DNA from 2 places in the Streptomyces sp. NPDC048643 genome. Region 2 is predicted to be linked to the other one. Evidence: riboswitches for the same ligand, from Rfam matches in the RefSeq annotation. Region 2 holds a riboswitch; the other holds the start of a gene.
The links. Region 2 has a riboswitch for thiamine pyrophosphate ahead of AB0C62_RS36360 (cytosine permease). Riboswitches for the same ligand answer to the same signal wherever they lie in the genome.

Region 1: another riboswitch for thiamine pyrophosphate. It lies ahead of thiO (glycine oxidase ThiO); the one in region 2 lies ahead of AB0C62_RS36360 (cytosine permease).

What each region holds. Positions count from the first base shown of each region.
Region 1 covers NZ_JBEZHO010000019.1:24,403-28,719, reverse strand. Annotated here, with positions in the region: gene AB0C62_RS20335 (FAD-dependent oxidoreductase) at 1-544, opposite strand, end outside; gene AB0C62_RS20330 (hypothetical protein) at 577-954, opposite strand; TPP riboswitch at 1,007-1,120, shown strand; gene thiO (glycine oxidase ThiO) at 1,118-2,284, shown strand; gene thiS (sulfur carrier protein ThiS) at 2,281-2,481, shown strand; gene AB0C62_RS20315 (thiazole synthase) at 2,485-3,279, shown strand; gene pknB (Stk1 family PASTA domain-containing Ser/Thr kinase) at 3,586-4,317, shown strand, end outside.
Region 2 covers NZ_JBEZHO010000058.1:41,702-46,018, reverse strand. Annotated here, with positions in the region: gene thiD (bifunctional hydroxymethylpyrimidine kinase/phosphomethylpyrimidine kinase) at 1-323, opposite strand, end outside; gene AB0C62_RS36360 (cytosine permease) at 408-1,808, opposite strand; TPP riboswitch at 1,799-1,893, opposite strand; gene AB0C62_RS36355 (alpha/beta hydrolase) at 2,158-2,979, shown strand; gene AB0C62_RS36350 (aldo/keto reductase) at 3,173-4,078, shown strand; gene sph (sphingomyelin phosphodiesterase) at 4,147-4,317, opposite strand, start outside.

The sequences.
Region 1 (4,317 bases), on a different contig from region 2:
CGGCCTCGACGACCGTCACCGCGCAGCCGGCCTCGCGCGCGGCGGTCGCGAACTCGGCGCCGATCCAGCCGGCGCCGACGACCACGATGTCGTGCTGCTGGAGCAGGACGGGCCGCAGCCGGTCGGCGTCGTCCAGCGTGCGCAGCAGGTGCACCCCCGGCACGCCCTCGGCGCCGGGCAGCCGGATCGGTTCGGCGCCGGTGGCGACGACCAGGACGTCGTACGGGACCGGCCCGCCCGCCGTGTCGAGTTCGTGGTCCCCGGCGCGTACGCCGAGCGCCTCCAGGCCGAGCCGCAGGTCGATGTCCAGGGCCTCGAAGTCGACGTCGAAGGCGGAGCCCTCGGCCTTGCCGAGCAGGACCGCCTTGGACAGCGGTGGCCGGTCGTACGGCTGGTGCGGCTCCGCGCCGATCAGCGTGACGGTGCCCGTGAAGCCCTGCTCGCGCAGGGCGACCGCCGTCTGCACCCCGGCCATGCCCGCGCCCACCACCACGACCCGCCGTGCGGGGGACCCCTGCGCCTTCGCCTGCGTCTGCTCGCTCACCCGATCACCATAGACACCTGACAATCCGTCAGTCAGCGGACGTGCTCGGTGATCTGCTGCACAGGGGCCGTCTCAAGCACCTCTTCGACGACGCTGGTGCCCGACCCGGCCTGCGACTCCCAGGCCCAGGTCTCCTCCAGCCGCACACGGCCGTCGGGCAGTTCGGTCACGAGGGACACGCAGTGCCCGGACGAGGTGACGCCGTCCGTCCTGAGCTGGACGTAGCGGAAGTTGAGGCGGTCGCCCTCGCGGGTCCCGACGAGGTGTCCGCGGACGACCTCGCCGCCCGTGTAGTCGGCCCAGACCGTGCCGTCCGCCTCGCGGTAGGCGAACCGGGTACGGGTCCCCACCTGACCCGGCGCCTGGTCGGCGACCGGGGCGAGGACGAGGCCGTCGAGCGAGCGTGCCATGGGCGGAGGCTCCCTTACTGAGTCCGGGCAGGGCGGGCTAGGGTGGCCACCGTAAAGCACTCGCGGGAGCCCGTACGCAACGGGCTGAGAGGGAGGCTGGGGCGGCCTCCGACCGTACGAACCTGATCCGGGTCATGCCGGCGAAGGGAGGGGCTGGACGCCCATGTCGCCTACACGTTCGTCCGACGTCCTCGTCATCGGGGGCGGGATCATCGGGCTGGTCACGGCCTGGCGGGCCGCGCAGCGCGGGTTCACCACCGCGCTCGTCGACCCCGAGCCGGGTGGCGGGGCCGCGCAGGTCGCGGCCGGGATGCTCGCCGCCGTCACCGAGCTGCACTACGGCGAGGAGACCCTGCTCGGCCTCAATCTCGCCTCCGCGCGCCGCTACCCGGACTTCGCGGCCGAGCTCACCGAGGCGACCGGCCAGGATCTGGGCTATCGCCAGTGCGGCACGCTGGCCGTCGCGCTGGACGCCGACGACCGCGCCCACCTGAGGGAACTCCACGCGCTACAGAGCCGTTCGGGGCTCGACTCGCAGTGGCTGACCGGTCGGGAGTGCCGCCGTCTCGAACCGATGCTCGCGCCCGGGGTGCGCGGCGGCCTGCGGGTCGACGGCGACCACCAGATCGACCCGCGGCGCCTCGCGGCGGCCCTGGTCACGGCGTGCGAACGGGCCGGGGTGAGCATCCACCGGACGTGGGCGGAGCGCCTGACCGTCGTCCGTGACCGGGCCGCCGGAGTGGTCACCTCGGACGGCACCGAACTCGGCGCCGGCCAGGTGGTGCTGGCCGGGGGCAGTCTCAGCGGGCAGCTGGCAGGTGTCCCCGACGACGTCCTGCCGCCGGTGCGCCCGGTGAAGGGGCAGGTGCTGCGGCTGACCGTGCCGCAGCGGTACGCGCCGTTCCTGAACCGCACCGTGCGGGCCGTGGTGCGCGGCGGCCACCTGTACCTGGTGCCGCGCGAGAACGGCGAACTGGTCGTGGGCGCGACCAGCGAGGAGCTCGGCTGGGACACCACGGTGACGGCGGGCGGTGTGTACGAGCTGCTGCGCGACGCCCATGAGCTGGTGCCCGGGATCACCGAGCTGCCGCTCACCGAGACCCGCGCGGGACTGCGCCCCGGCTCCCCCGACAACGCGCCGCTGCTCGGCCCGACCGCGCTGGACGGGCTGCTGCTGGCCACCGGGCACTTCCGCAACGGCGTGCTCCTCACGCCGGTCACCGGCGACGCCATGGCGCACGTCCTGACCACCGGCGAACTCCCGGACGAAGCCCGCCCCTTCAGCCCGCGGCGCTTCGGCGCCACCGCCCTCACGGAGCAGCCCGCATGAACATCGTCGTCAACGGAGAGCGGCAGCGGATCGCCGCCGGGACCGCTCTCGACACACTCGTCGCGACCCTCACCCCGGCACCGTCGGGGGTGGCCGCCGCCCTGAACGAGACCGTCGTCCCACGCGGGCGGTGGTCGTCCACCTCACTGGCCGAGGGCGACCGCGTCGAGGTCCTCACCGCCGTACAAGGAGGCTGACCCATGGCCGACGACCCCTTCGTCCTCGGGGGGACGACCTACACCTCCCGGCTGATCATGGGTACGGGCGGGGCGCCCAGCCTCGACGTCCTGGAGCGCTCCCTCGTGGCGTCCGGCACGGAGCTGACGACGGTCGCGATGCGGCGCGTGAACGCGTCCGTGCACGGCTCGGTCCTCTCCGTGCTCGACCGCCTCGGCATCCGGGTGCTGCCGAACACGGCCGGCTGCTACACCGCGGGCGAGGCCGTCCTGACGGCCCGTCTCGCGCGCGAGGCGCTCGGCACCGACCTGGTCAAGCTGGAGGTCATCGCCGACGAGCGCACCCTGCTGCCGGATCCGGTGGAGCTGCTGGACGCGGCGGAGACGCTGGTCGACGACGGCTTCACGGTGCTGCCGTACACGAACGACGACCCGGTCCTCGCGCGCAAGCTGGAGGACGTCGGCTGCGCCGCGGTCATGCCGCTCGGCTCGCCCATCGGGTCCGGGCTCGGCATCCGCAACCCGCACAACTTCCAGCTGATCGTCGAGCACGCGCGCGTGCCGGTGATCCTGGACGCCGGGGCCGGTACGGCGTCGGACGCGGCGCTCGCGATGGAGCTGGGCTGCGCGGGGGTGATGCTCGCCTCGGCGGTGACCCGCGCGCAGGAGCCGGTGCTGATGGCCGAGGCCATGCGGCACGCGGTGGAGGGCGGGCGCCTGGCACGGCGGGCGGGCCGCATCCCGCGCCGGCACTTCGCGTCGGCGTCCTCCCCCACCGACGGCATGGCGGTCCTGGACCCGGAACGTCCGGCCTTCTGACCGCTCGGGAGACGCCCGCGCACCCTCCCTCCACGCGGGCGACGCCCGGTGCTGACCGTGTGATGTGTGCCTCGCCACGCGGGGCCGCGGCCGCGGAGGACCACGGGTTCCGGGATGTCCGGCGGTCCCCCGGCGCGACGGTGGCCGGTGCGCCACGGCCGCGCGGGAGCGGGCCCGAGCTGGTCGGACGCCAGTGCGAGAGAGGGGTCCCGGTGCGCGCGGTGCGCGTCACAGGTCGGTCGCAGTCATGCCCCGGTATCGGCCGAACGGGGCGGTCCGACAGTGGCGGCTCGTAGACTCACCTGCGTGGATACGACCCTTCAGGACCCGCTTGTCGGACACGTGCTCGACGGCCGCTACCGCGTCGACGCGCGCATCGCGGTCGGCGGGATGGCCACGGTCTACCGGGCCCTGGACATCCGCCTCGACCGCGTGGTCGCGCTCAAGGTGATGCACCCGGCGCTGGCCGCGGACGGTTCGTTCGTCGACCGTTTCATCCGCGAGGCCAAGTCGGTGGCCCGGCTGGCGCACCCCAACGTGGTGCAGGTCTTCGACCAGGGCACGGACGGGTCGTACGTCTACCTCGCCATGGAGTACATCGCCGGCTGCACCCTGCGCGACGTGCTGCGCGACCGCGGAGCACTCCAGCCGCGGGCCGCGCTCGACATCCTGGAACCGGTGCTCGCCGCGCTCGGCGCCGCGCACCGCGCCGGGTTCGTGCACCGCGACATGAAGCCGGAGAACGTCCTGATAGGGGACGACGGCCGGGTCAAGGTCGCGGACTTCGGTCTCGTGCGCGGGGTGGACACGGTGACGAGCACGACGGGCGCCGTCCTCGGCACCGTCTCGTACCTGGCACCGGAGCAGATCGAGCACGGCACCGCCGACCCCCGCGTCGACGTGTACGCGTGCGGGGTCGTCCTCCACGAGATGCTCACCGGCGCCAAGCCGCACACCGGGGACTCCCCCGCCCAGGTCTTCTACCAGCACCTCAACGCGGACGTGCCGCCACCGTCGGCCCGGGTGCCGGGAATGGCG
Region 2 (4,317 bases):
CTGACCGGATCGACGACGACCGGTGCTCCCACGTCCGCCAGGAGTTCGGCGACCGTCGTGACGAGCGCGGGCGACGACAGCATGCCCGTCTTGACGGCCTGGACGCCGATGTCGTCGACGACGCTGCGGTACTGGGCGCGCACCGCGTCCTCGGACAACTCCCAAGCCCCCTGCACACCGACGGAGTTCTGCGCGGTCACCGCCGTGAGCACACTCATCCCGTGGGCGCCGAGCGCCAGCATCGTCTTCAGGTCGGCCTGGATTCCGGCGCCTCCGCCGGAGTCGGATCCGGCGATCGTCAGGACGCGGGGCGGCGTGGTCATACGAGGTTCCTCTCGGGGTACGGCAAGGAGTTCCACGACCTGCGGGACGCCCGGCTCGACGGCCCGAGGTCCTCTGGGCACGTCCTAGGCGCGGCGGCGCAGTCGCAGGGGTGTGTAGAGGGCGAGGGCGACGAGGAACGCCACGTAGTAGGAGAGGTCGGCGCCGTGCAACGCGTCGGCCACCGGACCCACGTACAGGCTGGTGTCCATGAACGGAACGGCCGCGCCGAACGCGGCGACGAAGGCCAGCAGGGACGGCCATGCGGGGAACCTGCGGGCGCTTTCGACGGCGAGGTCGACGGGTGCACCGGCGCGCTCGCGTGCGCGGGCGATCCAGTCGACGACGACGATCGCGACGAACCCGGGGATCCAGTAGCCCACGAACAGCAGCACGTTCTGGAAGCGGGCCGTGGTGTCCGCCGCGTGCATCCACAGCACGAGCGGGAACCCGAGCGCCGCCGCCAGCGCGGCCGCCACCGGGCGCGGGATCCGCACGCCGAGGGTCTGCAACGCGAGCGAACCGCTGTAGTCGTTCATCGCGTTGCTGCACACCGCCGCCAGCGCCACGGCGAGCAGCCCGAACGCGCCCGCCACCCCGCCGCCCAGCAACGCCTCGACACCCGCCGCCGTCTGGTCGGTCAGCACGGACGCGCCCCACAGACCGAGGGCCTGCACGGCGACGAACGACACGACGAGCCCGAGCAGGGTGCACCAGAACATCCGCGGACGGGAGGTGGTGCGCGGCAGATAGCGGCTGAAGTCACTGGCGTACGGAGCCCAGGACAGCGAGAGGCTCAGCGCGATGGTGCTGGTGAGCACGAACGCCCCCATGTGGTCCGCGCCGGTCGCGGAGCCGGTCGCGGCGGGGTGGACCCCGTCCAGCATCCGCCACGCGATCACCGCGAACGCGACCGCGAGCACGAACGTCATGACGATCTGCAGACGATGGATCGCCTCGTAACCGAGGACGCCGAGCGCCCCCTGCGCCGCCATCATCACGAGGACGCCGACCCAGAACGGCCAGCCGCACAGCCGCGCCAGCGCGTCCCCGCCGAACAGCCCGATCAGCGCGTCCCAGGCCACCGAGGACAGCCACTGGAGGAGCCCGGGCAGTGCCACCGCCCGGCCGAACGCGAGCCGAGCGAGGGGGAGTTGGCCGGTGCCGGTGAGGCCGCCCCAGGTACTGAGGTAGGCGGTGGGCAGCGCACCGACCACGGTCCCGAGGACGACCGCCGCGAGGGCGGTGCCGAAGTCCAGACCGAGCGCGATGCCGATGGTGCCGGTGAACACGCCCGTCATCGTCAGGTTGGGGGCGAACCACACGGTGAACAGGCGCCAGGGCCCGCCGTACCGGTTGCCCTCGGGGACCGGTTCGATGCCGTGCCCCTCCACCCGCAGGTCGCCGGGAGCCGCGGGCATCGACCCGTCGAAGACGGTCGGCCGGCTGTCGGCGGGCAGCCCGCCGGAAACATGCGCCAAAGGCATGAAGACATCCCTCCGCCAGTACGAACTGGTTCAGGTTCGACGGGTGTGATCTCAGCCCTCGGACGGGGCACCCCGTGTCCGGTACGACGGACACACTAACCCCATCCCCGCACTCCTGTGTATGGCGGACCTGCGCTCATCCCCATCGCTCCGCCAGGACCGCCCGGTCCGGCAGGCCCCCGGTCGCGCGCGGCAGCCCGGGCCCGGTCCCACCGCTCCTCCGGCCCCCGGCCGGGCCACCCGCAGCGCGCCGGGCGCCTCCCGTCGGTAGTGTCGGAGGTGATCGCCGCCCGCTCTCCGTTCCCGGGTTCCAGGACCCGGGTGGCCGGGCGGAAGGAGGCAGCGCGCCGTGACCGTGATCTCCCTGAAGTCCGCGCAGGTGAACGAGGGGCTGACCCTTCCGTACGCCGAAGCCGGCTACCCCAGTGGTACGCCGGTCGTCTTCGTGCACGGTCTCGCCGACTCCTGGTGGTCCTTCGAGCCCCTCCTGCGGCGTCTTCCGCCGTCCCTGCACGGGTACGCGCCCACGCAGCGCGGCCACGGCGACGCGGGCCGCCCGCCGGACGGTTACACCCCCGACGACTTCGCGGCCGACCTGGTCGCCTTCCTCGACGCCGCCGACATCCCGCGCGCCGTAGTCGTCGCGGCGTCCACCGGCGGCATACCCGCGCGGATCGTCGCCGGCAGCCACCCCGACCGCGTCGCCGGGCTCGTCCTGCTCGGCGTCCCCGGGACCCTCGCGGACAAGCCCGCGGCCGACGCGTGGCGGAAGAGCCTGGACGGGCTCGCCGACCCCGTGCCCCGCGCGTTCGTCGAGGAGTTCGTCACCGGCACGAGCGCCGCCCCGCTCGCCCGCGGATTTGTCGAGACGATGGTCGAGGAGGGCCTCAAGCTCCCGACCCACGTCTGGCAGGAGACCGGGCGCGGACTCCTCGACGCCGACCTCGGCGCGACCCTCGCGGGCATCCTGGTGCCCACCCTCGTCATCTGGGGCGAGCAGGACCGCTTCCTGACCCGCGAGGACCAGCAGACGATCCTGGACGCGGTCCACGGAGCGGACCTCCTCCCGTACGAGAACACGGGGCACGCCGTCCACTGGGAACAGCCGGAACGCGTGGTCGCCGACGTCGCCGCCTTCACCGCACGGATCACCCGTCCCGCCACCACCTGAACCCAGCCCACCTGAACCCCGGCCCACCGGGGGCCACTTCGGGGAGGCCGCCCCCAACTGCACGTGTGAGTAAGGGCGCCGGCAGACGGCGTCGCGTCGACCGGAACCGCACCGGCTCACCCCCGACGTGAGTGCCCTGACCGGCCGCGCCTGCCCGAACGGCCACCTCCGGGGCGTGTGCGAGACTGCCGCGATGACCGCTGAAACGATCACCGCGTCCGCCGCGGGCACCTGGACACTGGGCGACCTCACCGTCAACCGCGTCGGCTTCGGCGCGATGCGGCTGACGGGCAGCGCGGCCTTCCACCACGGGACGCCGAGCGACCGCGAGCGCTCGATCGCCGTGCTGCGCCGGGCGGTCGAACTGGGCGTCGACCACATCGACACCGCCGCCTTCTACTTCTCCTCGCTGCGTTCCGCCAACGAACTGATCAACAGCGCGCTGGCGCCGTACGCCGACGACCTTGTCATCGCCACCAAGGTCGGGCCCTTCCGGGACTACGCGGGGGAGTGGGGCACCTCGGCCCGCCCCGACCAACTGCGCGCCCACGTCGAGGAGAACCTGCGGCAGCTCGGCCGCGACCACCTGGACCTGGTGTACCTCCGCCGCATGCGCCAGGACTCCATCGCCGAGCACTTCGGAGCACTCGCCGAACTGCGCGACGCCGGAATGATCCGGCACCTCGGCATCTCCGACGTCGGCATCGCCCACCTCGACGAGGCCCGTGCCATCGCCCCCGTGGTCTCCGTGCAGAACCGGTACGCGCTCGGCGGCACCTCCCCGGAGAACGACGCCCTCCTGCGGGCCTGCGGCGAACTCGGCATCGCCTTCGTCCCGTTCTACGCCATCGCGGGCAAGGGCGGCGAGCTGGGCCCGCAGGGCGACGCGACGGACGCCGAGGTACGCGCCGTCGCCGCGGCGCACGACGCGACCCCCGCGCAGATCCGCATCGCCTGGACCCTGCGGCAGGGCCCGAACGTGCTCGCCATCCCCGGCACGGGCAACCCGGACCACCTGGCCGAGAACATCGCCGCGGGCGCGCTGCGCCTGACGGACACGGAACTCGCCCGGCTCGACGCGTCGCCCGCGGAGGTCTGAGACCGGGCCCCTGCCCCGCTCCGATCAGCGGAAGCGGGGACAGGGGCCCGTGGGCGGAGTCGGCCGACTCAGCCGGCGGAGGCCCGCAGAGGGTAGTGGTCGGAGAGGTTCGTGTACGTGGAGTCGGTGCCCCAACTGGACACCGTCCAGGGCGCGCACTGCTCCTTGACGACCTCGTTCGTCCAGCCGGCGGGGCGCGCGTGCCCCGCCCGGTGGAGGACGTGGTCCAAGTCCTCGCG